One region of the Heyndrickxia sp. FW510-T9 genome, then DNA from elsewhere that is predicted to be linked to it. Evidence: riboswitches for the same ligand, from Rfam matches in the RefSeq annotation. Region 1 holds a riboswitch; each other region holds the start of a gene.

The links. A riboswitch is a leader RNA that binds a small molecule or an ion and turns the genes downstream of it on or off. The one in region 1 is predicted to bind cyclic di-GMP.
Positions count from the first base shown of each region.
Region 2: it holds a riboswitch for cyclic di-GMP, as region 1 does, so the genes downstream of both, AC3WJF_RS07950 (acyltransferase family protein) here and AC3WJF_RS08735 (methyl-accepting chemotaxis protein) in region 1, are expected to answer to the same signal.
Region 3: it holds a riboswitch for cyclic di-GMP, as region 1 does, so the genes downstream of both, AC3WJF_RS05705 (anti-repressor SinI family protein) here and AC3WJF_RS08735 (methyl-accepting chemotaxis protein) in region 1, are expected to answer to the same signal.
Region 4: it holds a riboswitch for cyclic di-GMP, as region 1 does, so the genes downstream of both, AC3WJF_RS02295 (sensor domain-containing diguanylate cyclase) here and AC3WJF_RS08735 (methyl-accepting chemotaxis protein) in region 1, are expected to answer to the same signal.

Region 1 covers NZ_JBYSWK010000012.1:89,184-97,008, reverse strand. The annotation lists partial or broken gene AC3WJF_RS08750 (preQ(1) synthase) at 9-179, shown strand; gene AC3WJF_RS08745 (hypothetical protein) at 306-1,181, shown strand; partial or broken gene queF (preQ(1) synthase) at 1,303-1,632, shown strand; cyclic di-GMP riboswitch class I at 2,021-2,110, shown strand; gene AC3WJF_RS08735 (methyl-accepting chemotaxis protein) at 2,225-3,988, shown strand; gene AC3WJF_RS08730 (non-ribosomal peptide synthetase family protein) at 4,028-7,825, shown strand, end outside.
Region 2 covers NZ_JBYSWK010000011.1:19,020-26,844, reverse strand. The annotation lists gene AC3WJF_RS07970 (CpaE/TadZ family protein) at 1-146, shown strand, start outside; gene AC3WJF_RS07965 (TadA family conjugal transfer-associated ATPase) at 411-1,751, shown strand; gene AC3WJF_RS07960 (type II secretion system F family protein) at 1,753-2,703, shown strand; gene AC3WJF_RS07955 (type II secretion system F family protein) at 2,863-3,639, shown strand; cyclic di-GMP riboswitch class I at 3,798-3,879, shown strand; gene AC3WJF_RS07950 (acyltransferase family protein) at 4,171-5,325, shown strand; gene AC3WJF_RS07945 (YncE family protein) at 5,792-7,777, shown strand.
Region 3 covers NZ_JBYSWK010000007.1:69,523-77,347, forward strand. The annotation lists gene AC3WJF_RS05670 (toxic anion resistance protein) at 1-1,133, opposite strand, end outside; gene AC3WJF_RS05675 (5-bromo-4-chloroindolyl phosphate hydrolysis family protein) at 1,130-1,786, opposite strand; gene AC3WJF_RS05680 (acetyl-CoA C-acetyltransferase) at 2,044-3,231, shown strand; gene AC3WJF_RS05685 (CoA transferase subunit A) at 3,256-3,945, shown strand; gene AC3WJF_RS05690 (CoA transferase subunit B) at 3,970-4,638, shown strand; gene AC3WJF_RS05695 (YqkE family protein) at 4,913-5,170, shown strand; gene AC3WJF_RS05700 (helix-turn-helix domain-containing protein) at 5,214-5,546, opposite strand; gene AC3WJF_RS05705 (anti-repressor SinI family protein) at 5,698-5,841, opposite strand; cyclic di-GMP riboswitch class I at 5,868-5,950, opposite strand; gene AC3WJF_RS05710 (aldo/keto reductase) at 6,378-7,289, opposite strand; gene mciZ (Z-ring formation inhibitor MciZ) at 7,357-7,485, opposite strand; gene AC3WJF_RS05720 (NUDIX hydrolase) at 7,587-7,825, shown strand, end outside.
Region 4 covers NZ_JBYSWK010000002.1:199,814-207,638, reverse strand. The annotation lists gene AC3WJF_RS02315 (TrkH family potassium uptake protein) at 1-944, opposite strand, end outside; gene AC3WJF_RS02310 (potassium channel family protein) at 946-1,605, opposite strand; gene AC3WJF_RS02305 (ArsB/NhaD family transporter) at 1,891-3,168, shown strand; gene AC3WJF_RS02300 (DUF2680 domain-containing protein) at 3,234-3,584, opposite strand; cyclic di-GMP riboswitch class I at 3,773-3,856, shown strand; gene AC3WJF_RS02295 (sensor domain-containing diguanylate cyclase) at 4,102-5,064, shown strand; gene AC3WJF_RS02290 (TetR/AcrR family transcriptional regulator) at 5,145-6,050, opposite strand; gene AC3WJF_RS02285 (DHA2 family efflux MFS transporter permease subunit) at 6,242-7,768, shown strand.

The DNA.
Region 1 (7,825 bases):
CTTTTTTTATGTCAGGAAGAACAAATGAAGAAGGGTTAAAGGATTTAACCTTATTAGGGAATCAAGGTACCAAATACACATTTGAGTACGCACCCGAAATATTAGAATCTGTCGATAATTTACATTCGAATCGGGATTATTTTGTGAAGTTTAACTGTCCGGAGTTTACTAGCCTGTGTCAATAGGGGCACACTTCAGTGGCGACACTGTCGATTAAACCTCGTGAATTCAGGGAAGGAATTTGAATGATTATGTAGAATTATATAATATATAAGAACGAACGTTCTATATCTGGGAGGTATATTATGTATTCTTCATATCCTTGGAGAGATAAAAACTGGTTTACTGAACAATTTATCTATAATGGAAAAAGTATAAATGAAATGGCGAAAGAGTTTAAAGTAGATTGGACAAGTCTAGAAAGATGGAGATCAATTCATGGGCTACCCAAACATTCACAAAAGGGATTGATTATTGAACATTTTGGAAAAGAGTGTTCGGAGAAAATTGATCAAAGAAAACGAAATCGGTATTCCATTGCAAATAAGGCAAAAGCAGATAAACTTTTTACAAATAAGAATCTTGAAGAAATACACGGTGAAGAAAAAGCAAGGCTCATTAAGGTAAAACGATCGAAGTCACTAAAGAATATTCGGAGGTCAGAAGAATTTAAAGAAAACCTATCCCACCAACGGAAAGGAACTGGAAATTCGAATTGGAAAGGTGGCTTTCAAAGCCAAACTGTTTATAAAGAGATTAACAGACAAATAGTTGCAAGATATGTACTTAATATGTGGAATCGGTTCATTATAAATGAACGAGGTTATACTTGTGAAAAATGTGGTCTAGTGACCTTAAAATGCAATGGACATCACCTACTTTCATTCTCAAGAATATTCGGTACGATATGCCAGCATTTAGATGAGAAACGAAGATTAAATACAATGGAAGTAATTATGGAACTTCATCGATTTCATAAACTTCACTTTGATAAACTTTACCAATGTCTTTGCCCTACCTGCCATACAGATATACATCGCCAAGAAAACTTTGAAGAAAGAATCAATCAAGAGAAGAAATTAATGCATCTACTCCAAGAATATAATTCTAATCCTGAGCCAAGCCTCAATATTGAGGAAGGTGCAGAGACTATCGAAACCACACAAATACGAAGCGAGTAAAAGTAGTATTTGTGGAAGGTAGTAGAGTACATCATTTTTTTGATGGAAGCGCGAGGATTCTTAATTTAATATCGTAGTTAATTAAGAATATGATATAGTCCATCTGCTCATATGAGTAGTGCCAATAACCGGCCAGCCAGACTTTGCAACTATGTACATCAGCTACATCCCAGACAAAAAGATTGTCGAGAGTAAATCACTGAAGCTTTACCTATTCAGCTTTAGAAATCATGGAGATTTCCATGAGGATTGTGTGAACATCATAATGAACGATCTGATTAAGCTTTTAGATCCACGCTATATTGAAGTGTGGGGGAAATTTACGCCTCGTGGCGGTATTTCCATTGATCCATATTGTAATTATGGAAGAACGGGAACGAAGTATGAGGAAATGGCCACTTTTCGCTTAATGAATCATGATTTATACCCAGAGAAAGTGGATAATCGTTAATATGTTGTAATATTTAAATGGATTATCTGTTGGTTTATTAATTCTTGCAAATATTGTAGCGGTGAAGCTGTTCAGTAATTGCTTCTAGACAGTTTTACCTGCAGCAGCAGTTGTCTCTTTTTTACGTATCCGATTGTCGATGAGCTTTTTAAGAAATAATTGCAGGGGACTGGGATCTATGTCCCTTGTAAGTATGGATTATTAAAGTCTCTTTTTTTTACAATCTTCCTTTAACTCCTCCGTAGTCTCCACTATTTATAAATAGCTCTGAAGAAATATAGGATAATGTTACTAATGAAAGTAAAATAATTGTAGAAAATTGTCTTTTTTTTGTTGATTTATAAATTATTCATGGTAATATTTACTCGTTGACAAAATTGATTTCGAGTATATAAAAGGGTAAAACCGTTGAAAAATGGTGACACAAAGCTAAAGGGGCTAAAATGTTCTCCATACATCATGCCAGCCAGTTGCCGTCTAACTTTATGCATGTCTGTATTTAGTTTGTCTAGGCAATGGCTGTTCCTAAGAGGGAACGCTTTTTTATTTTCGCAAAAAAGGTATTTTACTATTTGTATAAAGGAGATTGAGTATGACTACAAAAAGAAAACTAAATGTTTCAATGAGTACAAAATTTTCCCTCCTTTTAGTTACAATTCTTTGTATTTTAGGATTGCTAACGGTTGGGCTTGCTTATTACATCATAAAACAAAGTAATTTAAAGGATATGAGTAATTCACTTCATGATTCATCCCTTATTTTAGCCCAGTCGATGGATAAAAATATGGTGAAATCTATTCTTCAACAACCTAATGAAAATAACCCTGATGTTGTACTTGCTACAAAAGAAATGGATAAGATTAACGACCAATCGTCTATTATTACGAATGTAAATTTAATATCTAAGGTTGGGGATAAATATTATGCCCCAGGTCTTTCTACCAGTCTACTTAAGGCAGGTGTTAAATATAATCAAGAGCTTCAATCACTGGGATTATCACCTCAATATTTAGCAGCTATTGATAAAGCTTTTAGTACAAAAAATGTTACAGCCACAGATATATATGGAGATAAATACGGACTTTACAAAACAGGTTTAGCCCCAATTATTGATAATAACGGGACAGTCCTTGCACTAGTAGCCATTGATTATGACGTATCAAAGGTAACTGGAAAAGCATGGTCTGAGGTATTAATTGTTTTGTACGTAACCATCGCCATTCTTCTTATTTCCGGTATTGGAATGTATTTTATTGTAAAGAGGAAGTTTGCACCTATTCAACAGCTTTCAAGTTTATCGAAGAAAGTAGCAAAAGGCGAATTACAAGTCGAACCTATGCCTGTAAAGTCTAAAGATGAAATGGGCGAACTAATTCAAAATTATAACTTGATGATAGAAAATCTAAAGAACATTATTTTGAGTGTAAAGAAGGTTTCAGGTCAAGTAGTGAATTCCTCACAAGTGCTTTCCTCTAATATGGAGGAACTTTCAAATTCAAATAATCAAATTGTTAGTTCAATCCAGGAGATTGCTAGTGGAAGCGATACTCAAGCAGATCGTGCCACTCAAAGTACAAAAATTATTGAAGAAATGAGTATCGCTATCCAGCGTGTAGCAGAGTCTGCATCAGTAATTTCTGAAACTTCTTTAAAAACAACACAAGAGGCGGAAAAAGGCAACAGCGTAACAAGGGAAACAGTGAGTCAAATGGAATTAATTAGTCAAACCGTTAATAAATCGGCTAAGTTAGTCAAGCTACTAGGTGACCGTTCAGATGAAATTGGGAAAATTGTTGAGATTATTACCGGAATATCTGCACAAACGAATTTATTAGCGTTAAATGCAGCCATTGAAGCGGCTAGAGCTGGAGAACATGGTAAAGGGTTCTCTGTGGTGGCTGACGAAGTTAGAAAGCTTGCTGAGCAATCAGAGGAGTCTGCTCGTCAAATAGCTGGAATTATTACCCAAATACAAGGAGAAACTCTTGAGTCTGTCAATATTATGGATAAAGCCGTTAAGGAAGTCGAAAATGGACTAGGAAATGTAAATCAAATGGATAAGGCATTTGGAGAAATCGTGGAATCTATTCATCAGGTAACGGATCAAATTCAAGAGGTTTCCGCAACATTTGAGGAGGTTTCTGCCGGTACAGAGGAAGTCACGCAATCCGTGCAACAAATGGAAGATATCTCTAGTAGGTCAAGAGATAATACAAAAGCTGTTGCAGAGGAATCGATTTCTCAATTGGAAACAATTGAAGAAATTTCGAAAGAAGCACAAGCGTTGAAAGAACTATCAGATGAATTGCAGTCTACTGTTGGAAACTTTCATCTAAATGATAATCACAATTCATAAACCATCGTACAACATAGATAGAAATGGAGATGAAGGTATATGAAAAACGGAAATGAAATAAGAAATAAAACTTCTTTAGATGAGAAATATTGGTTGATGCGACTTGCTGAATATACATCAGCTCTAGACTTGCCAATTGATTTTTCAAGAACATCCTCCTATCAGTTTAATGGAGATGTAACGGAAGCAAGAGTAAATGAAGAGCTTGCAGGTAAAGTAAAGGAATTTTCGCAGATACAAGGTATAAGCATCCCTTCTATTTATCTGTCCGCTTATATGATTTGGCTGTACTTAAACTCAAATGAAGAAGATATTTTGATTGGGAATGCCGTTACTATTGAAAAAGACCAGCTTCCTATATTATTACCGTTTCGACTATCGTTTGCATCACTGAATTCTGTAATGGAGCTGTTAAAGGCTGTAGATAAGCAATTGGCAATGGATATTGAACAACACTCAGTATTGCCTGATGTAACAGAGATTTTAAAAGAAAGAGATATTAGTAGACCAAAAGTTTATCCAGCAATTTTTCAGATGAATGCCGAATTTAGAAGTAATTCAGCTGCTGGTGAAAGGTTTACGTACGAAACAGATTTAAAATGGAACGTTTTTCAGAAGGATCAAGAATTTATGCTGAAAATTGAGTACAATACTCATGTATTCTATGCTTCTTCAATTCAACGCTTTATCGAACAATATATGAATATATTAAACTTTTTCGTTCAGCAAGATTTATCAGGGGAATTCCGTTCCATGAACATTTTGTCGGAAGTCGAAAAAGATATTTATAACCGTTTAAATAACACGAGCTCACCATATGAAAAAAATATGGCGATACCGCAAATGTTCTATCATTCTGTTGAAAAATATCCTAATCTTATTGCGGTATCTTCATCAGAGGGGTATTTAACATATGCAGAGCTTAATGAGAAATCGAATCAAGTGGCGCATATGCTAATTGCAAATGGACTCAAAAAAGGAGCGTTTGCAGCCATTTTGATGGAAAGAAGCATGGAGACCGTCATAAGTATATTAGGAATCTTAAAAGCGGGCGGAGTTTATGTTCCCATTGACCCAACTTATCCGAAAGAGCGCTGCAAATATTTGCTTGCAGATGCGGAAGCGTCCTTTATACTAACAAAGCGGAACTATTCAGAGCTTCTTAATGAACTAATAGCGGATGATGAAATAGATCGAAACGTCTTTTTTGTTGATCACTCAATGGATCGGTATTCTAAGGAAAACATATACTTGGATATTAAACCAAATGATTTGGCATATGTGATTTATACTTCGGGGTCAACCGGAAAACCAAAAGGAACACTGCTTGCACATGAAGGGGTTATTAATTTAGTTGCCTCTTTACGAGAAGTATATGAATGTACTGAGGATGATGTAATAACTCAATTTTTCTCCTATAGCTTTGATCCTTCTGTGGGAGAGACATTTATGTCCTTGTTCTCAGGTGCCAGGCTCCATTTGCTTTCTGAAATGGAACGTATATCTATCGAGGAATTTGCAAATGCGGTAGAAAGAATAAAGGCTACAAATATTATTGTGCCAACTGCTTTCTTTAATCAGCTTGCTTTGCATTTAACCGAAGAAAACATTCACCAATGGAAGACAGTGAAACGAATTTCGATGGGTGGAGAGGCTTTAACAGGTTCTATGGTCAGGAAATGGCAAGAAAAGTTTGGAACAGATATAGAAGTAATCAACTTATATGGACCTACCGAATGTACCGTCATTGCAACTATAAATAAGCTTATTGAAAACGTACCTGAAGAACAAAAAAATATACCAATTGGGAAACCATTAAATAATTATGAAGCTTATGTGTTAAATCGGGGAGGACAGCTTTCTCCTTTAAATGTACCAGGGGAACTTTGTATTGGTGGAGTTGGACTTGCAAAAGGGTATTGGAAAAGAGCGGATAAAACAATGGAAGCTTTTGTTCCGCATCCTTTTTCTAGTAAGAAGGAAGACCGTTTATATAGAACTGGGGACATTGTTCGATTACTGCCTAATGGTTTCATAGAGTTTGTCGGACGAAAAGACACACAAGTGAAGGTAAGAGGATTTCGTATTGAAATCGGGGAAATAGAGGATGTATTTGCTCGAAAATCAAATATCCAAGAGGTGGCTGTTATTCCGAAAAGTTTAGCGGATGGCAACAAATCCCTCATTGCTTATTATTCTGGAAAGAATGGCATGAAGGTTGACCAAAAGGATATTCGAGTTTTTCTTGAGGAGCGTATTCCAACTTATATGATTCCGGATCATTTCATTCAATTGGACGAAATGCCCCTTTCTCCTACAGGAAAAATTGATCGAAAACAATTGGAATCTTTGGAAGAAAACTTTGTCAATGACGAATATGTTGAACCGAAAACGGAGAATCAGCGAATTCTTGCAGCCGCTTGGGAAAAAGTGCTTGAACGCAATCAAGTAGGGATACATGATGACTTTTTTCACATTGGCGGCCACTCACTTAAAATTCTTCAAATTATCGTACATATAAAGAAGCATTTTCCTTTTATAAAAATACAAGATTTTTATCAATACCGTACGATAGCGGAAATGGATGCTTATATTTCAAAAACCAAAGTGCCGCTGAGAAATAAGGGAGATAAAGCTGGAGTTTGGAAAGTAAAAGACCTAGTAGAACCATCCGATATGCCGATCTTGGCTTCCAATATTAGCTCATCTCCACCAAGAGGTGTCCTGCTAACAGGTTCAACGGGATATTTAGGTAGCCATCTATTATATGAACTTTTACACCGGACAGATGCCCATATTTATTGTCTTATTCGACAAAATTCGGATACAGCATTAATGGATAGATTAAAAGATACCATGCATTTCTATTTCGGCAGTGACATTCTTGAAAAGATGGACGAACGTATAACCCCACTGTCAGGAGATTTATCGAAAAAGAACTTGGATCTTTCGCAAGAAGATGTTCATTTAATTTTACAAGAATGTGATTCCTTTATTCATTGCGGTGCTGACGTTAGACATTTTGGGGATTCCACTCATTTTGATCAGGTGAATGTTAGTGGTACTCGTACGCTTCTTGAGCTGGCAAAACTAAAAGAAGGAGTCCATTTTCACCATATCTCAACAATGGGAATACCGGAGGAATTGGCGTTTACCGGGAAATGGAATGAAAATGCGGCTAAAGGCGATTTTGATTATGATGTAGAGTTGGAGAATGTATATACTCAAAGCAAGCTGCTAGCAGAAAATCTTGTTAAGAAAGTTATCAAAGAGGGACTTTCTGCAACAATTTATCGTGCTGGTAACTTATCTTGTCATTCTAAATCCGGGATGTTTCAGCAAAATATGGATTCAAATGCCTTTTACAGAATGATAAAAGCAATGCTTTATCTTGGTAAGGCTCCAAAGGCAAATTGGTACGTCGATATTACACCAATTGATTATGCTAGTCAGGCTATCGTTGGAATGGCATGTTATTCGAATGTTAATGGGAAGACACTTCACATTTGTAATCCTACTCAAATAACGTATTCATCCCTTATTCAGTCCTTTCAAAATATCGGATATGATATTGAAGTTATGGAGTTAGAAGAATATGAAGATTGGTTAGTTAATGGAAAACATTCGGAAGAAATTCAAGAATATTTAACTTTGGCAATTGCACAGCTTGAAGGTGAAGGAGCTAAGGACTCCGATTTTAGATTCAATTGCCAAAAGACAACTAAGCTGCTTGAAGATACAAATATTAGATGTGCAGATCCGGATAAAGAACTTTTAAAAGCATTAATTCATTACGGGATAAAAATGAATTATTTCCCAGAACCACAAACATTTGTG
Region 2 (7,825 bases), on a different contig from region 1:
CTTCTGTGAATCAAGGAATACCATTTGTTCTTTCACGTTCGCGAACACCAATTTCAAAGGCTATTTTTTCCTTATCAAAACAACTTTTAAAACCACCACTCGATCAAATGATGGGACCAAGGGGACAAAAAAGCGTTGGTTTTTAAAGTATAAAAAAATATAAGTCTATTATCACTTAAATAATTTGACAAGTTTAACCTTGTCTAGCTACAGCGCCTATCGGCTAGCGGATTTCTACGTCTCCTCCCTACGATAAGTCAACATCAGGTGAAAATGGTAGTTCAATTTTCAATAGCTCGTGAACTACCGAGCACGGTTTCCTTTATCTCAGTCGAAGACTACGAAATCCGTACGCTAGAGCTGCGTCGCTTGCGCTTTTCTTAATTATTCGAAAGTAGGGATTACACGAAATGGCACTCTTTAATCGAATCATTGAAGATGAGAGGATAGATTTTCCTTCACAAGAAGGAAAATTTATAAAGGCTTTCCGCACAAAAGAGATGAAGGATTTGCAAGGAAAACTGCACATCTATTTAATAGAAGAAATCAAGAAGAGTCCTAGTATGGATGAAAAGGAAGAAAAACAAAAAATAAAAGAACTGGGAGAAGAGTATCTCAATCAAGAGAGTAGCAGGCTAACATTTGAAGAGAAAATGTATTTACTTGAAACTGTTGAGTATGAATTGTTAGGATACGGACCGATTACACCACTATTAAAGGATCCATCTGTTTCCGAAGTAATGGTAAACGGACCGTTCGATGTGTATTTTGAACGTAATGGGAAAATTGTAAAAAGCGATATTACCTTCAGGGACAATCAGCATGTAGGACGTATCATTGAAAAAATTGTTGCTCCTATTGGGAGAAGGGTGGATGAGAGTTCCCCGATGGTAGATGCACGATTACCAGACGGGTCACGAGTAAATGCCATTATCCCACCATTGTCTCTTAAAGGAGCTGCAGTTACGATCAGAAAGTTTTCAGAAAGTCCATTCACTGTCTCTGATTTGATTCAATTTGGGACGTTAAATGCAGAAATGGCGGAGTTTTTAGAAATATGTGTTCGTTCACGCTTAAATATTTTTATAAGCGGCGGCACCGGTTCGGGAAAGACTTCCTCGTTAAACGTATTATCGTCGTTTATTCCTGCAAATGAACGAATTATTACCATTGAAGATGCAGCAGAATTGAAGCTAACGCAAGAACATATTGTCTCATTGGAATCACGTCCCCCTAATGTAGAGGGGAAAGGTGAAATCACTATAAGAGATTTACTCCGAAATGCACTAAGGATGCGACCTGACCGGATTGTAGTGGGAGAAGTTCGCGGGGCAGAGGCACTTGATATGTTACAAGCTATGAATACAGGTCATAGTGGAAGCTTAAGTACTGGCCATGCTAATTCACCGCGAGATATGTTAGCTAGAATTGAAACAATGGTATTAATGGCAGGCTTTGACTTACCGGTTCGTGCTATTCGTGAACAAATTTCCCATGCTTTTGATTTGATCGTTCAACAAAAGCGCTTAAAAGACGGAACAAGGAAAATAACGCATATCACCGAAGTTCTTGGAATGGAAGGTGATACGATTGTTCTACAGGATTTATTTGTTTTTAACGAAAAAGGTAAAAATGTGGATGGGAAAATTGAAGGTGTGTTTCATGCAACTGGTTTTCGTCCTAAATTCATGGATCAATTTGAATTGAATGGTTTTAACCTTCCCGCTGCATGGGTGAACGGAGGATGGTAACATGACGAAATGGATATTGGTATTTTTTTTCTTTTCCCTCACATGTTTAATATGCTTCCTTTTTTTATCTAAGTTTGGAAAGAAAAAACGGACGATTCGTAGAATGGAAGAGTTCATTCCTGCTCCAGAAAAAATAACAGAAGAAGCCCAAAAAAAGAAAAAGGAATTCATCGTATCAAATGTTTCCAATCTTTTCAAAGGATTCCGTTATAGTGAAAACACAAAAACTTTACTAGTTCAGGCAGGTACATCCATGCAACCGGAAGAGTATTTGACTTACCGTTTCATCAGTTTACTAGCACTAGTGTTGATAGTCATTCTTTTTCGATTTTCATGGTACTTGATTTTACCTTTTGCTATTGTCGGTTTTGTGATACCTACTTTTTATCTTTCATATAAACGTAAAAAAAGGTTAAATAATCTCCCACAGCAAATTATTGATACTCTTGGCATGATGTCTAATTCAATGCGGTCAGGGTTTAGTTTTTTACAAGCAATGCAACTAGTAGGAAAGGAAATGCCTGATCCTATAGGGCCGGAATTCGAACGTGTCGTTCGGGAAGTAGGTTTAGGAATACAGATGGAAAAGGTATTTGAGGATCTTATACTACGTTTACCTAATAAGGAACTGGAGGTTGCGCTACAAGCCATTATGGCTCAAAGAAAAAGCGGCGGTAACTTGTCTGAGCTGTTAGAAACACTGGAAGATACGATTCGGGGAAGAGTCAGTATTCTTGGAGAGCTAAAGACATTAACAGCACAAGGAAAATTATCCTCTTTGGTCATTACCTTTCTACCGATAGGAATTGGGGGATATCTCTACTTCATAAATCACGATTATTTTGCACCAATGTTTCATCATCCACTAGGGATCATGTTGATGATTTTTTCTGTTCTGTCAGTCATGTTTGGCTGGGTGTTGATTCAAAAGATTATCAAAATAGAGGTGTAAAACATGTTATCCATCATTTTTATTATTTTTTCTGTAATTTTTTTCATGTGTTTATCCGCTGGAATATTATTTTTCCTTTTCGGCAGGAGCATTTCCTTTCAAAAGAAGGTTGATAGTTACTTTACTCTGAAAGAAACTCAAGGGATTGAGAAAGAACCTTTGTTTAAAAAAAAGCAACGAAAGCGGTCAACGGTACTACAAACTTATTGGCTGAATGGAACGGAATTAATAAATAAAAAAACTTCTTCCACCAAACGTAAAAAACTGGAGTTACTCATTCGCGAAGCAGGCTTCTCTTCTAAGTTTTCTAGTGCTGATTTTCGGCTATTTCAACTATTGCTAAGTATAGGAGGATTTCTATTTACGATACTTCTCCTTTCTCCAATGGTGGATGAGAAAAGTATGCTTGTGTTGCTGGCATTTGCAATTTGCTTTCTTGGCTACCGGTATCCACTCTTCTTTTTAAGTAAAAAAAAGAGCAAGCGCATTAAACAAATCAATGTGGATATGCCCGACTTTTTTGACACCGTCAATCTACTTATTGAAGCCGGTAACAGTCTGGATGCGGCAATCACAACGGTGTGCCACAAGGGAAAAGGCCCGTTATCGGAAGAATTTCTCATTACATTGGAAGATATGAAACTAGGAAAGACAAGGCGTGAAGCTTTTTACGAATTGCGTAGAAGAGTTCCTTCAGAACCCCTACAAAGTGTCTTGGCTTCTCTCATTCAGGCTGACCATTTAGGAGTGGGAATGGCAAAGGTACTCAAAAATTTAACAACTAGAATTCGTGAACAAAGGAGGGAAGCTGCTAGAGAACAGGCAATGAAGGCTCCGGTTAAAATGTTATTTCCAATGGTAATATTCATCTTTCCATCCTTGTTTATTGTTATCCTAGGTCCTATGATTATCAAATTGCTGACCACTGGATGGTAATGTTGATGCTAAAATCTGGGTGCAAGTCTTTGGGTGCCTGGCACTCAAAGAATTTTTGAACATGTCTCAATTGATTCTAATTATGTCGTAAAATGAAGAAATCTTATGCTTTATGCTTTTTGTTAGAAATGATACAATTTTATAACAAAATAAAAAAATTCTGATAAAGGCAAACCTATTGAAAAGTAGGGACGCAAAGTCTCAGGTCTAAGGGAACCCTATGATGGCTGGACTGCCGGATTTATTCAATTATTGAGGGGTTGTTCAATTTGAAGTTTAAATCCATTATCTGCTTTTTGCGTCGAAAACATAGGTACAGCTATTACACACATACATGCATAACATGTGGAAAAATACATAGGAATGTTGATCTTTGAGCCTAAGGCTCTATTTTTTTTTGCATACACATATAGTCAAATCATAGCGATGTATGAACATTGAAGGAATATTCCCTTTTTAAAATTAATAGAGTATTATTTGATAGTGAAAGTATATTTAATAGTTCGAATTTTCGAAAGGTGATAGAGGGATATGGACAATGTTTCATTAAGAAGGCAATATGATTTAGATTGGATTCGTGTGTTAGCTACCCTTGGAGTATTTCTTTACCATTGCTCCATGTTTTTTAATCCATTTCCATGGCATGTGAAAAATAATGTGTTAAATGCTAGTGGGATTTTAGCTTTCTCTTTATTTGTTGGCGCATGGATGATGCCGATATTTTTTGCAGTATCAGGGATAGGTGTTTCTTATGCCTTGAAAAAAAGGAAAAATACTGAGTTTCTTAAGGAGCGAATGATTCGGTTATTTGTACCGCTTGTATTTGGGGTGTTTGTCCTAACGCCACCGCAAGTCTATATGGAACGTGTATCTCACCACCAGTTTCACGGTTCATTTTTTAGCTTTTTTCCTCATTTTTTTGATGGTGTGTACTTGGATATTGGAGGTACAGGAAATTTCGCATTCTTCGGTTTGCATTTATGGTATTTACTTGTACTAATAGTCTTCTCTATTATTGCATTGCCGCTATTTAGAAAGGTATCTGGAAGGAATAAATTTGGAATTCTCCACCTGTTTCTACTTCCCATTATTCTCTTTGCATCTGGAATTATAAAGACAGTTAACTTAGGTGGATGGGATATCGTATTTTATTTCATTATCTTTCTGTATGGTTATTACTTTTTTTCCAGTGTATCCTTTAAAACGGTTATTAAATCAACCATTAAAATACACTTTAGTTTGGCACTTTTAACCTCTTTGGTTTTTATCTCTTGGTATTTAAAAGGAATGCCGCAACAAGACTCTGTTCAGGATTATATATTCTATGCAATTCGTATCATTAATTGCTGGAGTTGGATATTATGTATCTTTTATTTAGCAGACAAATACTTATCAAATACGAATCGATTTTTGAAGTACGGAAGTGAGGCTTCCATGCCATTTTATATTTTACATCAACCGGTTATTTTGTTGCTTGGTTTTTTCATCCGTGACTTATCTTGGCCAGTACCGATTAAGCTAATTTTCCTTGTTCCAGTCGCCTTTATCATTATCATGCTTTGCTATCATTTCGTCATCAAACGAATCAACGTATTACGATTTCTATTTGGCATAAAGAAAAAGGGAAATGAAACGGAGGGACGGTTCTACGGTTTCAAAACAAGGAAACAAGCAGCCGGTGGATGAACCTGCGTAAATCCGTTTCATCTGCACGAAATATTAAATGAACCGCACGAAACGGCGGTTCAATCTGTACAGAAAATTAGATAAACTGCACGAAACAAAGTACAAACTGCACGAAATAGGTAAAAAATCACACCGAACGTCTTATTCGCTTAAATAGGAATTATACAAGATATAAGTATTCAAATTGATGGCTTTTATCTTGTTTAGCACCATTTTAAAGCTTAATGTATTCCATTAATAATTTTTAACATAAGCGTCTGATGGAATCCGATCATACAGATGAAATATTGTAATTCACTTCCCACATTTACATATCTATTTGCAAACTGATTTTTTGGTGCATTTACCTAAAAAATAAATATAATCCAATCCAGTAAAATGATATATTAATCTAGTTCAAACGTATAAAATATTAATTATAGAGATTATTTCCGTGTTCTGGAGATTTTTTTAAGGGGGAAGAGTATTGAAAAAAGCATTTATTTTTTCTTTAGTATTGATACTGAGTTTGAGCTCTGGAATCTTTTCTTCATTTAAGCATGGAAAAGTATATGCGGAGTCTAACCCGGTTGAAATCGGATTTGTACCAAGCGATACGGCTTTGGATCCCAATAAGCCAGTGGTATATATGACCAAGCTTGGTAGTAAAACTATTTATTCCGTCAATTATGAGACGGGTGTAACTAAAAAATTGATTTTGCCATATGCAGCTGAAAGACTAGAGATTTATAAAAATAAGTTATATGTGACACAAGTTAAAGAGAGCCATAATAGATATAATTCTGGACCTTATTCCGGTGTAGTTGCGGAGGTTGATCTAAAAGATTTTTCTACCATACAAATGATTGATATAGATACCGATCCATTTGATTTGGCTTTTGATCCAGATGGTTATATGTATATATCTCCCGGATCAGGACAGTGGGGCCATTTATCGGTTTATTCCTTAAAGGATAGGAGGGTCATCCCGCAGAAAAAGAATTATTTGATTTATAGTAAGTCTTATATTACATATAATTCAAGTGCAGAAAAACTATATTCATATGATACAACGGGCACACCAGTAGTTCTTTCGACATTTGAAATAAAAGGCCATCAATTCGAAGATTCCGATAGAACCAATATTTCGTGGGACTACAATCTAAGTCCGTTTGCGCGAATTACGCCGGATGGGCTGCACATGTATAATAATAATGGCTTAGTAATGGATCTTTCACCGATCAGTTCTGGGGATACGATACTTAATGTTAATTTATATAAAAAATACAATGATTATGCATTTGACTTGGCTAACCAATTAACTTATGCGGCGAATACAAATACTGGGATTGAAATATATAAATACAATTCTAACCAATATCTTCGGACTTTTATGCAAAATCTGAAGGTGCAAACTCTTTTGTATCAAAATGGGCTAATTGCCATCTATAAGGATAAGGATGATAAAGTTTATCTAGAAAAAATAAGAGATGCGGCTGATCAAGAACCACCTTCCATTTCGATTAAGTTAAGCAATACTGCTTATACGAATCATGATGTAATCGCCACTATCACAGCAACAGATAACTATGCGATTAGAAGGATTACATTGCCGGATGGATCAAGCGTTAATGGATCAAAGGCAACCTTTTTGATCAATGAAAATGGTGGATACATTTTTACAGTTGAAGATATAAACCATAACATTCAAACGAAAACCATTTCGATTATGAATATTGATAAAACACCACCTAAGGTTTCTAGTAGTTACCCAAAGCCAATCAATAACACTGTAACGTTAACGGTATTAGCCGAGGATGATGATTCGGGAATAAAATTGATTACAATGCCAGATGGAAAGATAGTGAATTCTTCCTCCTGCAGCTATACAGTCATTAAAAATGGCACCTATAAGTTTAAAGTGGAAGATCTTGCTGGTAATGTGACAACAAAATCCATAACCGTAGACGATCTTATTAATCCAGATATTCCAACTGTCCATGAAATTGGCGATTCCTCCAAAATAATTGAAGGAAAAACTTCAGCAAATGTGGATGTTTATGCGAAAGTTGGAAAGGATATCATCGGGAAAACAAAGGCATCTTCCATAGGAAACTTTAAAATAAATATTCATAGCCAAAAAGCGGGTACGAAGATAACCGTTCTTGCAATTGATTCAGCGGGAAATCAAAGTCAAAAAACAGTAACAGTTGTGGATAAAACACCTCCAAGCATTCCGGTGATCCAAAACGTTACAACGAAAACAAAGACCATTACCGGTAATGCTGAAAAAAGCTCTATTGTCTATGTGTATTATGATAATCAATATATCAACAAGTCAAAGACAATTAACAAGGGACAAGTGGCTCTTTCATTAAAAGGGAAACACTTAAAGAAAGGGCATACTTTAAAGATATATGCGGTCGATTCTGCGAAGAATAAGAGTCGGGTACTTTCTGTGAAGGTTAAGTAGGTTCGAACGTTGCCAGAATTATCGTCTTAGAAATAGAAACATGGGGAC
Region 3 (7,825 bases), on a different contig from region 1:
GTGATAAGCTCTTGCTCCGCTTGATAACGTTTTGCACGGCCCTCTTGTTGGATGCGCAGTGTTTCCTCTAAAGTAGAAACAAGATTTTCCTGCGTTTTCTTTAATGTTTCGATATCAACAAGTCCACGTTCATTTTCTCGAGCAGATTCGATGGTATTCGTTTTTAACATTTCCGCATTTTTAAGTAATAAATCATTTGTCGTTTTAGACACTTGTTTTTGTGCTTCGACCGCACTGCGTTGGCGAATAAGCGTCAAGGCAATTGCGATTTGGTTTTTCCAGAGCGGGATTGCTGTCATAATAGAAGATTGAATTTTTTCCGCTAACGCTTGATTCGTATTTTGAATTAATCTAATTTGTGGTGCACTTTGAATCGTAATCTGACGGCTTAACTTTAGATCATGCAAACGTTTCTCCAAGCGGTCTGCAAATTGAATCATATCATTGACATCTTGAAAAGCCATTTGATCTCCTGATTCTGCCGCTTTTTTCTTTAATTCTGGAATCGTTTTCGTATGCAATTCTTCCACTTTTAATTCGCCTGCTGCAATGTAAATATTTAAGGCATGGAAATAGTCTTTATTTTTTTCGTATAATTGCTCCAGCATGTTAACATCGGACAATAGTGTTTTTTTCGAAAGCTCTAATTTAACACTGATTCGATCGATTTGAGCACCCGTCTTTTGATATTTTGACAATACTTCCTGCAAAGAACTGGAAATTTTCCCAAACATCCTAGAAAAAATTCCTTTCTTTTCAGGGGATAATTCCTCGGGATTAACCTGATCTAATTTCTTCATTAAATCCCCTAATATCTCACCGATTTCACCGATATCCTTTTTTTGGACATGATCAAGCATGGTATGAGAGAAATTTAATAGCTTTGCTTGGGCTTGTGTTCCGTACATCATTATGGCTTGATGATTTTTTGGATCTATTTGTTCCGCCAACTGTATTGCTTTTTGGCGGTTATCTTCAGGTAGAACATCAATTAATCTTTGCGGTTTTTCCTCATGATTTGCAACAGGTGTATCATGAATAATAAGTTCCTTTTCTCCAAATGGACTGGACAGTAAATCCTCCAATCCATCGCTTATATCTTCCTGCCATAAGCTCTCCTTTGACTCACTCATTTTGCAGATCTCCTTTCATCGTCTATAAGAGGGTCTTTAGGTGTTTGTAAAGTATGCTTCGCAACATTTAATTCAAACTCAAGATGATCAATGTCCTTTGATAGCACTTCATATAAATCATTCTCTATTGTCCTTTTTAATTCCTTTAAAGTATCGCGGGTATCTTTTAATGAAAAGTACAGATCATTATTTTTAACTGGCTGCGCAGCCAAAAATGCGTATTTTTCGGACAATTCTACAATAGAATCTAAATGATAGAAAAAGAATCGCTCCGCTTGATAAAACCTTCTTGGCTCTCTTCTGATAATCGCATAAATTCTTTTGACAAGTCGAATAAGATCTAACATTTGTTTAAATGCACCAATGTTTCGAACGTTAAAAAATACTCTTTGCATCCGTCCAATTTTCTTTTTTGCTTCCTTTAAGTTTTTGACAATATAGGCAAATTCTTTTTTGGATAATTGATGTTTTTTCAAAAACTTTCTTGTGCTTATTGACTTAATGGTAAAGTATATAATTGCGCCCCCCACAATGGCTGAAGCGGAGGAAATAAGGAATGTTTGCCCGAAACCAAAAAAACTAATCAGCCAAACGAGTACCGTAAAAGGCACGGCAACAAAAATACGAACAATAAATGAAAAAATGGACTTCATGTTTAATCGACTCCAATCTAGAGCAGCTATAACTCTCCATACGGATTTTAAAAGAAAAAGTTTCACTCCTCTTATTATAAAAAAGATCATTCACGAAAGAAATACTTCTCTAGTAGTATTGTACAATACATCTTAAGTACTTATATAAAATGAATCAATTAATTTTACAGCAGGAAATTTAAAGTTTTTATCGAAAAAGGTAGAAGAGGAAATGTTAGCGATTACAAAATCATTCTAATCAACTTGGGGGTAAAAAAATGGAAAAACGAGAAGTCGTAATAGTAAGTGCAGTAAGAACAGCTATTGGTAGCTTCAATGGCGCATTGAAAAATATATCAGCACCAGAACTAGGCGGTATCGTCATTAAACACGCAATAGAAAGAGCAGAGTTAAAAGGCGATCAAATAGATGAGGTCATTATGGGAAATGTCCTGCAAGCCGGATTAGGGCAAAATCCTGCACGTCAGGCGGCAATAAAAGCAGGGATTCCGGAAAGTGTTTCCGCGATGACCATTAATAAAGTATGCGGGTCGGGATTAAAGGCTGTTCATCTTGCTGCGCAAGCAATCGTAGCGGGAGATGCTGACATAATTGTTGCCGGCGGAATGGAAAATATGAGTCAGGCACCTTATTTACTGAAAAATGCGCGAGACGGGTTTAAAATGGGAGACCAGAAACTAATCGATAGCATGATTCAAGACGGGCTGTGGTGTGCTTTCAATGATTATCATATGGGAATAACAGCAGAAAATCTTTGTGATCGCTATCAACTTTCCCGAGAGGAACAGGATCAATTTTCTGCAGATAGTCAAGCAAAAGCAGTGAAGGCTATTGAAGAAGGAAAGTTCGAAGCGGAGATTGTCGCAGTAGAAATTCCGCAAAGGAAAAGTGAACCAATCATTTTTGATACGGACGAATACCCTAAAAAAGGTACAACAGTAGAAAAATTAAGTTCCTTAAGACCTGCTTTTAAAAAGGATGGTTCAGTGACAGCTGGAAATGCTTCTGGAATAAACGATGGGGCGGCAGCGGTAGTAGTTATGTCAAAGCAAAAAGCAAATGAACTAGGTATTAAACCACTTGTTACGATAAAAGCAAATGCCAATGCAGGAGTAGATCCAAGTGTTATGGGCATTGGTCCGGTAACGGCGGTGAAAAAGGCTTTAGAAAAGGCACAGATATCCTTAGAGGATATGGATTTAATTGAAGCAAATGAAGCATTTGCTGCACAATCGCTGGCAGTTGACAGAGAGCTAAGATTTAATAAAGAGATTTTAAATGTAAATGGCGGGGCGATTGCGCTTGGTCATCCAATTGGAGCAAGTGGGGCAAGAATTCTAGTAACACTTATTCATGAAATGCAAAGAAGACAAGCAAAAAATGGGCTTGCTACACTTTGCATTGGCGGAGGACAAGGGGTAGCAACAATTGTTGAATTAGCTTAGTAGAATAGAAGGGAGAGAGAAAATTTGAAACAAGTATATACATCCTTCCAAGAAGCGGTTGCAGATATTCATGATGGCGCGACATTAATGGTTGGTGGATTTGGACTTTGCGGTATTCCAGAAAATTTAATTCTTGCACTCGTCGAAAAAGGTGTAAAGGATTTAACGGTTATTTCCAATAACTGTGGAGTAGACGATTGGGGGCTAGGGCCACTTTTACAAAATAAACAAATAAAGAAAATGATAGGTTCATATGTTGGTGAAAATAAAGAATTTGAACGCCAAGTATTAGCTGGGGAATTGGAAGTAGAATTAACACCACAAGGCACCTTAGCCGAAAAAATTCGTGCAGGTGGAGCAGGAATCCCTGCATTTTATACTCCTGCTGGTGTGGGAACACCGATTGCAGAAGGAAAAGAGACTCGCATCCTTAATGGTAAAGAGTATGTTCTTGAGGAAGCCTTGACGGCAGATTTTAGTCTCGTTCGTGCTTGGAAAGGCGACAAAATGGGGAATTTAGTATACAACAAAACAGCACGAAATTTTAATCCAATGATTGCTGCTGCGGGAAAGATTACAATAGCAGAGGTAGAGGATCTCTATGAAATTGGTGAATTGGATGCAAATTTCATTCATACTCCGAGTATATATGTACAGCGAATCATACAAGGAAATCAAGAAAAACGGATTGAAAGAAGAACAATCAGCAAATAAACACCGGGGAAGGGAGAGAGAAGTATGTCTGCAGATAAAGGTTCAGTACGTGAAAAGATTGCTAGAAGAGCGGAGAAGGAAATTGAAGATGGGCATTATGTAAATCTAGGGATTGGTATGCCTACTTTAGTCGCCAATTATATATCAGAAAATAAACAAGTTGTTTTACAATCGGAAAATGGCTTACTCGGTATTGGTCCGTATCCAACAGAGGATGAAATCGACGCTGATTTAATCAATGCAGGAAAAGAAACCGTTACAGCTATACCGGGATCCGCCTATTTTGATAGTGCGGAATCTTTTGCCATGATTCGCGGTGGGCACATAAATGTAGCGATATTGGGTGGCATGGAAGTATCGGAGTCAGGTGATTTGGCGAATTGGATGATTCCAGGGAAGATGATCAAGGGAATGGGCGGAGCCATGGATTTAGTTCATGGTGCCAAAAAAATTATAGTAATAATGGACCATGTGAATAAAAATGGTGAATCGAAAATTTTAAAGAATTGCAGTCTTCCTTTAACAGGTAAGGGGGTTGTGAATCGAATTATTACGGACCGAGCAGTAATCGATGTATCATCGGAAGGACTTGTTTTAAGAGAAGTGGCAACAGGGTACACGGTAGAAGAGATACTTTCTTCAACAGAACCATCTTTAATCGTTCCAGAGGATGTAAAAGTAGATGCTTATTAACGGACTGTAGTAAAATGAATGGAGAGTAGGTGAAAAAACCTGACTCTCCTTCTTCATTTTTTATTTTAATAGGCCAGTTTTCGTATAAATTGTTAAAATCCAAAACCCGATTTTAACGTTCGTAATTTATTTTAAATCCTAACTTAGAATTAGTTTCGGGGCATCTTTTCTTAAAAAGGATACCTATTCTTATAGAGAATGAAGAGCATATAAGATTTACTTTACAAAAGCAGCCAAGTTTAAAAAAAGAGCCTTTTATAAAGGAGAAAATACAATGGCAAAATCAAATAAACCGCAAAAACATCATCGAAAAAAAGAAAAACCGAATGAGTTGCTAACCTTACAAGATACATTAAATAATGAAATTTTATTAAAGCTAAAACAAGCTCAAGCTGAACTAGAACTGGAAGAAGACAATCAAAAACTTCAAGAGGAAGAACGTAAGAAAGAAGAAAGAAGAAAAAGAGAGAAGAATAAATCATTTGCAGAATTATTAAACGAAAATCCAATGGATTGGAAGAAGTTTAAATAAGAAAAACAAAAAAGCGTTCAAGTGGGATTAATCATTGAACGCTTTATTTATTATTTATTTTCCATTTGTTAAATTCTAGAAACTCACGAAATTCAGTTTTTGAAACCCCTGATTTCATCGCATCTAGTACTAGTTTTTCCCATTCAGAATCTAATTCAATATTGTCTGTTCCTTCTTCACCTTCATCATGAAGTAAAGAATTAACAGAAACACCTAGAACTGCCGATACCTTTTCGAGAAATTGAACTGATGGATTGGATTGAATGTTTCTTTCGATGGAGCTAAGATATGATTTTGCGATACCCGCCCTTTCAGCAAGCTCTGATAATGATAATTGCTTTTGTAATCTAAAATTCTTTATGCGTTGTCCAATCATAATTATGTCAACATCCTTCGCTTTATTATAGCATATAACGAAATCGTGGTTCCATATTTAGAACGGTTTTGTAAAAAAATTATAAGAATTGAAATATCGATATCAAGAAGTAAAATAAAATATGTATGATAGAATGGTAGAGCAAAGATTTTTACATTACTTCTAATTCAGTTGACTTTTTATCAAAGAAGTCTTTTATTTCTTGCACAGTAATTCCCATATCTAGTGCCGCTAAAATTAAATCAACCCATTCTTGATCCAGTTTTTTTGAATTAACATCTAATTTCTTTTCCATTTTAACCTCCTAAAATACGATGTATTTCAGGTAGCCCAGCCGTCATCGTATTAACTTTAGACCTGTGACTTTGCGTCCTTATTTTTCAATAAGTTTGCCCTTTTCTGATAATTCCCCATTCTATTTATCCACTACTTTTTGTCTACATTTTTGAGTATACAGAAAATAAAAACGCGATTCTCGAAAAAAATGTCGATGTCGAAATAATGAAAAAACTTTTAAAGTGGAATGTGAAAAAGGTGAATATTTAGATAATTTAAACTATTTTGTCGAAATATATCAAAAAGCATTCTGAAAGGAATTTTATCGCTTCTTTTATCTTACACTTAATATGAAAAAAGACGAACATTTTGTAAAAAAGATTAAGAAATTGTTGAAAACTTTTTAAATTAAATGATAATGAGTTACACATCATAGGCAGAATATATAGCTGTTGGACGAAATGCTCTCACTTCGCTGTTATTCGTAATCTAAGGCTTGTTCAAGCATATCGACCATCTATCTATTTTGTTCACAAAAAAGGTTAATTCCAAAACTTAACGGTGTTCTTGATAAGTAGTATCCTTCGTCAAAGTAAGGAGTATCTTTCTTTCCTCTGTGGTTAAAGGATTGGAATTTACCGCTTGTGCGTTTTTCTTTATTTGTTCAATTGAACTTGCTCCTGCAATAACCGATGTGACTACTTCATTTGCTAAGTTAAATTGTACAGCTAAGTCAGTTATGGACCTTTTGTTAGAGACTAATTTTTCTTGTATGCTAGTTAGCGATTCTCGAAGTTCTTGATTAGAGTAATCTAAATACCCTTTGTCGGAAAGTTTATTCAGCCACTTCTCACTTAATAAGCCTTTAGCGAGCGGGCCTCTTGTTACTACGCTTATTTCGTGGTCCGCAAGAAATGGAAACAATTCCTCCGGTCGTCTGTCCAGAAGACTGTATTGCATCATAATACTGACAATGGAAGAATTTTTCGCATACTCACGAATAACATTGGGACGGATAGAGGAAATGCCATAAAATCGAATAATTCCTTCCGATTTTAACTCTTCAAATGCTTCAATTGTTTCATCAATATTATCTTCAATCATACCACCGTGCAATTGATATAAATCAATATAATCGGTTTGTAACCTTCTTAGGCTTTCTTTTACAGCTTCCTTTATATACTTTTTCGAAGGATCCCAGCTCCATCCTGAATGATCTTTATTCGGGCGATTTCCTACTTTTGTAGCTAAAATCACCTTATCGCGAACATGCTTTAATGATTTCCCAACAATCTCCTCATTTACCCCAAAATCATACAAATCAGCAGTATCAAAATAATTGATGCCTTCCTCTAGCGCGGCGTCTATCATTTCTTTTGCATATTTTTCGTTAGTCCCTAGTGACATACATCCTAATCCAAGCGCAGAAATATATAAATCAGAAGTTCCTAGTCTATTTTTTTTCATTTTATTTTTCCTTTCGCTTTATTTTCTCTATTTTAGCGAAAAATACTATTAGTTCGCAAAACATTTGCTATTTGTTGACTTTCTTAATCCAATCATGAACATAGTAATACTGTTTTCTATATAATTTTAATTGCTCTCTAATTTCCCATGCTTTTCCACTCATCGTAATCCCCTTTGCATATACATAGATTTTCACAGGTATGTCTCCTTTTTTCGGAGGGCTTGACATTCGCCTCCGCTTTTCTTATTTGTTAAAATGTATGAATAATAGACTATGGAATAGAACAAGGAGAGTTAATGATGCATAAATTTGCGGAAAAAACAATTAAGTCGGAGAAAATTTTCGAGGGGAAAGTTGTTCGATTACAAGTAGATGAAGTCCAGCTACCGAATGGTAATTTTTCTAAAAGGGAAATTATAAAGCATCCTGGTGCAGTTGCTATTTTGGCAATTACACCGGATGAAAGAATTGTCTTAGTTGATCAATATCGAAAACCGCTGGATCGTGCACTTATTGAAATTCCTGCAGGAAAATT
Region 4 (7,825 bases), on a different contig from region 1:
ACGATGAAAGTGGTTAATTTAATCCCACCTCCCGTTGATGCACTGCCCGCTCCTACAAACATTAGCAATAAGAATAATAATGCAGTAGGTTGTTTTAAACCACTAAGATCGATGGTTTCAAATCCAGCAGTTCTTGTTGTTACCGCTTGGAAATAGGAACCCCATATTTTATCTGGAGTAGATAGATGACCTAATGTAAGTGGATTATGATACTCCAGAATAAAAATAATTATTGTTGCGAGTAAATTTGTCGCAATTGTCCCGATAATCATGATCTTCGAGTGCAGACTGAGTTTCCGGAAGCTTTTTTTATACCAAATATCAGAAATGACAGTAAACCCAATTCCACCAAGGATTATGAGAGCGGTAATGCCAATATTTACGATTGGATCGCCAACATACCCGATTAAATTATTTGACCATTGTGCAAATCCCGCATTATTAAATGCAGATATGGAATGGAAAAAACTATAAAAGGCACCTTTCCACAATCCGTACTCCGGGATCCATCTAATAGATAAAAACAACATGAAGATAAATTCAATCCCGAAGGAAAACAGAAAAAGGTTGCGAACAAGCTTAATGACACCACCTATCGATGTTTGGTTTAAGCTTTGCTGGATGAGAATGCGTTCTTTTAAGCCAATCTTTTTTCCGAGCATGATAAAAATTAACAATGCAAATGAAACGATTCCTAAACCGCCCAGTTGAATTAAGCTTATAATGACAAATTGACCAAACAATGTATATTCCTTTGCAGAATCAATTGTAGAAAGACCAGTCACCGTCATTGCAGATGTTGCGGTAAATAAAGCATCCACCCATCGAACGTAATGGAAGGATGCAATCGGTAATTTTAAAAGACAAGTTCCTATAAGAATTGCTGTAAAAAATACTAAAATGAGTAGCTGGGCAGGGTTAAGGTGAATAACTCTTGCATTTATTTTAGACACCTTCTTCCTCTAACCTCGTTATATCATCGTTTTTGCCAATAACAATCAATACATCCCCTCTATAAATCTTGTCATCTGCCATAGGAGAAACAACTATTTCCGTACCTCTTTTAATAGCGACAATATTACATCCATATTTCGCTCGGACATCGAGTTCGGCTAATGTGCGAAGATTGATTTTCTCGGTTGCCATGATTTCAACAATGCCATATTCCTTCGAAAGTTCGATATAATCTAATATTTTTTCTGAAACAATATGATGGGCAATTCTTTTTGCCATATCTCTTTCGGGATTAATGATTCTATCAACACCGATTTTCTCTAATACTTTTTCATGATACGCATTTTGAGCCTTTGCCCAAACTTCTTTGACCCCCATATCTTTTAATAATAATGAAGTAAGAATACTTGCTTCAATATCATCCCCAAAGGATACAAAAACTAAGTCAAAATTGCGGACTCCTAAGTTTTTTAAAGTTATCTCATCAATTGTATTTGCTTGCACTACAGCAGTTGCAAATTGTGCAAGCTCATTCACTTTATCAATATCTTTATCTACAGCGAGTACTTCAGTTGATAATTTGTTAAACTCCCTCACTAAATTTCCGCCAAAGCGACCTAATCCAAAAACAGCAAATTGTTTTTTCTTCATTTCTAATCCTCTCCTGATTATCAACAATTTTTATGTATTTTTCCCTTTTGCTTAATTCTTATGAAAATGGGATAACCTTCTAGTGTATCCAACTTTAACAATATCATATATGAATGGTTAATTGTTGCAAAAAGTGGAATTTTTTGATACCATTAATGATAATTGAATATGAACGTGTAATATTGGAGGAGCCTGTCATATAGGGCTCCTTTTTGCGTTTTTTAGGAATGATTTTATTTTATTGATAAAAAATAACATTGTATTTAGTAAGAAAAGGGGATGTATATGCCTAACGAAGCGATTTTTGCTGTTATTATTTTTCTATTAACTTACGGGTTAATTATTTCAGAAAAGATTCATCGAACCATTATTGCCATGATTGGTGGCGGATTAATGGTTTTACTTGGGATCGTGGATCAAGAATCTGCTATTCATCATATTGATTTTAATACAATCGGTTTGTTAATTGGGATGATGATTATTGTTTCGATTACAGCTGAAACAGGAGTCTTTAAATTTATTGCCATTTGGTCCGCCAAAAAAGTAAAAGGAAGACCGCTTTCCATTTTAATTGTTTTATCAATCATCACAGCGGTCGGTTCGGCGTTTCTAGATAATGTAACGACGGTGCTCCTCATGGTTCCCATAACATTTAGTATCACAAGACAGCTTAGTATTAATCCGATGCCATTTCTTATTTCGGAAATACTGATGTCTAATATTGGTGGAACGGCAACGATGATCGGAGATCCGCCAAATATAATGATCGGTAGCGCTGTTGAATCGATCACCTTTATGGATTTCATTACAAATTTGGCTCCTATCGTGATGCTGATCATGGTAGTTACCATGATATTATTGATACTCTTTTATCGAAAGGGGCTTCATGTCACAGATGAGATAAGAGAGAGGATTATGCAGCTTAATGAAAGAGATGAAATTACGGATAGAACGCTCATGATAAAATCGTTAGCGGTAATGGGACTAACGATCATAGGTTTCTTTATACACCAAATAATCGGTGTTGAATCAGCAACAATTGCTTTAATGGGTGCATTTCTTTTATTAATAATGGCGGGAGAAAGTTATCTTGAAAATGCATTAACTAAAGTGGAATGGACTACTATTTTCTTCTTTATCGGGCTCTTTGTCCTTGTTTCAGGTCTTGTCGAGACGGGAGTTATTGCAAAGGTTGCTTCGTATGCAATTAATTTAACTGGTGGACAGGAGACGGCTACATCCTTTCTGATTCTTTGGTTAAGTGCGATAGCATCAGCATTTGTGGACAATATTCCCTTTGTTGCAACCATGATTCCGCTAATTGAACAAATGGGGACCCTTGGCATTCATGATTTGGAGCCGATTTGGTGGAGCTTAGCTTTAGGCGCATGCCTTGGAGGCAATGGAACATTAATTGGTGCGAGCGCCAACCTCATTGTTGCCGGTATGGCTGGGAAGGAAGGCTATAAGATTTCCTTTATCAAATTTGCCCTCATCGGACTACCAATTATGTTCATCAGTGTCGCGATTTCCATGGTCTATATTTATATCAGATATCTTTAATAGTGCTAGACACCCGAAAAATAAAAAAACCAATGAAACATTGGTTTTTTTTGTAAGTCTATTCATTAATCGTCATCATCATCATGGTCGTGATCGTGATGATGGTGGTGATGCATTTTATCCCAGTGAGTGAGAGGACCATGTTCTTTTATTTCTTTAGAATGCTCATCTATCATTTCAAGGATCTTATTGCCCTTTTCTTTTGGCAGAACACCGTATTCCATATACTTTATAATAAGCTGTTTTTTCTTACTTAGTATATCAAGATGCATTTTAGTTAATTCTGCTTGTTGTTGCTTTGTTAGCTTAACAGCCTGTTTTTGGTGATCAGCATTTAGTGGTTCTGCATGAACAGGAAGCCCTAAAATGAGTAAGAATAGTGGCACTATTAATAATGCCTTCATTTTGATTAACACGTAGTTCATCTCCTTTTCTAATAGAATATTTATATACTCTGCAATTTTTATAAAATGATGCATTTTTTGTAAAAAAATATGGAAAAAAATTTATAATCCTAAAGTACTATAAAATGTGCATTATTTTGGTAAAAAAATTGATAATTTTTCCTAAAAAGTATATAATTAAAATATACTAATAATTAAAATAACGATAATGGCAAACTTATTGAAAAATAAGGACGCAAAGCTACGGGCCTAAGGTAAATTACTATGGTAGCCGGGTTACCGAAAAATGAGAAAATACTTTAAGAGGTAGTTTCGTTTTCGGACTACCTCTTTTCTATTTATAAGGATCTTTTCTTAAACTTTATTGTTTTTGTATATAGAAGCCTCTGGTATTGACTATATTTTTTTAAATGAATACATTTTTTTAGAAAAGATGCCCCGAAAGGTAAACCTTGTTAAGAATTTAAAACAAATTACGAAAAGTACCATTTAATAAGTAATGCCATTAAACAATCTTGGGGGAGAAGGCATGATAGGCTTTGGTATTGGCATTGTTGGACTTATCATCGGAGTGATTTATTCAGAACCGTTAAAAAGAAAGGTATTGAAAAGATTTTACGAGAATACAGAAAATGAAAAACGGATCTACAATCTAGTGGAAAGTTCAAAAGACATTATTTATTATTGCGATGTAAAACCACAGCTGAAATATCGATATATAAGTCCTGCATTAGATGATATGTTGCGACCTAATCTTGTAAAAGATAGTATAAAAAATCCTTACACAGTCTTCGAAATTATTCATCCTGATGACTCTCATATTTTAAAGAAAAAAGTATCTGGAGAAATTGATTTTAATAAACCGATTGTTATGCGATGGAAGGATCAACATGGTATGTACAAATGGTTTGAGGAATATTCAACCCCGATATACATGAACGGCGAAATCGTTGCCATTCAGGGGATTATTCGAAATATCGATGAAAAAGTACTCTTACAACAGGAACTAGAATATAAAATTGAACATGATGCAATTACAGGTATATATAATCGTACTTTTTTTGAAAAGCAGAAGAGAATTTATAATGAAGAAACAGATGAATCCGTTGCTATCATATTATGTGATCTGGATGAATTGAAATGGATGAATGATAATTATGGGCACCAAATGGGTGATAAATTGATCATTCAAACATCGAAACTACTTGATAGTTTTTCCAATGAAACGGTTCTGCTTTCAAGAATCGGAGGAGATGAATTTGCCTTTCTGTTAACGAAAATCGATCTTATTTCTTTGTGCGATTTTACAGAAAATTTACGAAAAGAAGTTGCAAACTACAATATGAAACATCCTAATTTCATGATTAAAATTTCAATTGGTTATGCTTATGAAGTCTCATCTATTGGGAAGATGGATGAACTATTTATTAGGGCTGATCAAAACATGTATAAAGAGAAAAATATTCGTAAACCGGTTGAGATTAAAGCTTGAATAAGAAAGGCAGCTTGTAGCGAACAAGCTGCCTTTCGATCTGATTAACATGGAAATTACAAGGAATCCATTCGATAGAATTAGAGATTCGCTTGACTAAAATAAGCATGAATAAACTTTCTCAACCTGTTATACTCCTTCGAAATCGGCTCTGCTTTCTCATTTGCTAAAGAATCGAGAGCACTTTCAACCAAATAGTGGCGAGGGTGCCTAGATTGCAGCATTTCTTCCTGAACAAAGTCCAGTAATTCTATCCACTTCAACTGTTGCTGCTCCACATGAAGATCTTTTCTAATCATTATTTTTAAATCATTAATTGATTGTTCAAGAGTATTTCTGAAGTTTCTAAGGTCATCGTTAGAAGTAGGAAACCAAGCTGCCATTAGCTCAGGGTCATATAATTGATCCCCGTTAGATGCTACTTCTTCAACCATGTTTGAAAGACGGTTCATACAGTAACGGATCACTTGATGAATGGTAAGTCCTGGTTGTTTTTGCTTAAAGAAATAATGAAAATAATGATGTAGCATACCTGTAAACATGATAGTGCAATCTAACAAGTATGGCCTCTTACTTTCTCCAAAAATATCAACAAGACGATGAAAAGTCCAATTAAGCTGTGATGATTGCGCTTTTTTTAAAAAATCCTTAAAATCAACGTCATTTGATACAAATACTTCTTCAAATAAAGCAAACAGCTTACTTTGTTTATTTAATTTTATTTGCAGCTCGAGTTGTTTAATAAATATATCAATATTCGATCGTTCTTTCCCAATCAAAAGTTTATTTCGTTCTATTTCTAATTTTTCTTGAACGGAATGAAAAATAGCCATAAGTAATTCATTTTTTGAAGAAAAATAATTATAAAAAGTGCCTTTTGAAATACCACTATATTCTAAAATATCCTGTATAGATGTAGATTGAAATCCTTTTTCGATAAATAGCTGATGAGCTAATTTGATGACATGCTGCTTTCGATCATTCATTTAAATCACCTTAAAATAAAATTAGACTCATGGTCTAACTTAATACTATCGTAAATGAATATTGAAAACAAACCTAATAAATGACAGGAATTTTTAGTTGCAAAAATAGAACGATGGGTTTAATATATTCATTATGCTTTAACGATTTGTATAAAAAAATGGACTATTGGTTCATTGAGGGGAGATAAGAAGTGGAAACAACTTTAGAGACGAAAAAACCTCCATATGGGATTATTGTCATTCTTTTAATTGGAGCGTTTATTTCTATATTAAATGAAACACTATTAAATATTGCACTACCGTCTATTAGGAAAAGCTTTGATGTTACCATGCCAACAGTACAATGGCTTGCTACAGGTTACATGCTTGTGAATGGGGTCTTGATCCCCGCAACAGCATTTCTTATTCAAAGGTATTCAGTCCGTAGACTATTTTTAGTCGCAATGAGTTTATTTACGATAGGTACAATTGTAGCTGGTTTTTCACCAGAATTTTGGGTTCTTCTTGTTGGACGTCTTGTTCAAGCATCAGGTTCAGCTATTATGATGCCATTATTAATGAATGTGATGTTAACTTCATTCCCTATTGAAAAAAGGGGAGCTGCAATGGGGTTATTTGGATTAGTAATGGTTTTTGCTCCGGCAATTGGACCTACTTTGTCTGGATGGATTGTAGAGCACTACTCTTGGAGAACACTTTTCCATGTCGTGATGCCAATAGCTATTTTGGTTGTAATCCTTGCCTTCTTCCTTTTAAAAGATAAAAAGGAAAAAGTGAATATTAACCTTGATCCATTATCGTTTATTTTATCATCGATCGGATTTGGAGGAATTCTTTACGGATTTAGCTCCGCTGGTGATAAAGCTTGGAGTTCTCCAGAAGTGTATGTAACACTAATTGTTGGTGGAATTTCATTAATTTGCTTTATATGTCGTCAATTTATGATTCCAACACCTATGTTGGAGTTTAGGGTATATAAATATCCGATGTTCTTATTATCATCAGCTATTTCTGTGGTGCTAATGATGGCGATGTTCTCAGCCATGCTATTATTGCCAATGTATATTCAAACTATCAGAGGAATCTCACCACTCAAATCAGGTTTAATGATGCTACCCGGGGCACTATTAATGGGAATCATGTCCCCAATTACAGGGAAGCTGTTTGATAAATTTGGTGGTAGAGTTTTAGCGATTACTGGATTAGGAATCACTATTATTACAACTTATTTCTTCAGTACCTTAACATTAACCACTACGTATACGGAATTAATATTACTTTATACTGCTCGTATGTTTGGAATGTCGATGGTAATGATGCCAGTTATGACAAATGGATTAAATCAATTACCACAACACCTAAATCCACACGGTACGGCAATGAACAATACGTTACAGCAAGTATCCGGTGCAATTGGTTCAGCACTATTGATAACAGTAATGTCAAATCGTGCTAAAACACATATTCATGACTTAGGCGCTGCAGCTATGAAAAAACTAACTAGTCAACCTGATGCTGCACAAATGGCTGCAATGAACAAACATATTGCTTTGCAAGGAATGGTAGAAGGCATAAATGATTCCTTCAAAATATCGATTTGTATCGCTTTAGTTGCCTTTATTCTTGCCTTCTTTATGAAGCGTGTGAAACCAGCGGGTGTAGTAACGCAAGATAAGGATGCAAAACAAACATTTACGAAACAAGCAACAGAAAATTAAGAGATGCTAAGAACAGACAATTTTAATAACGTTGTCATTTTAGAACTATTAACAATC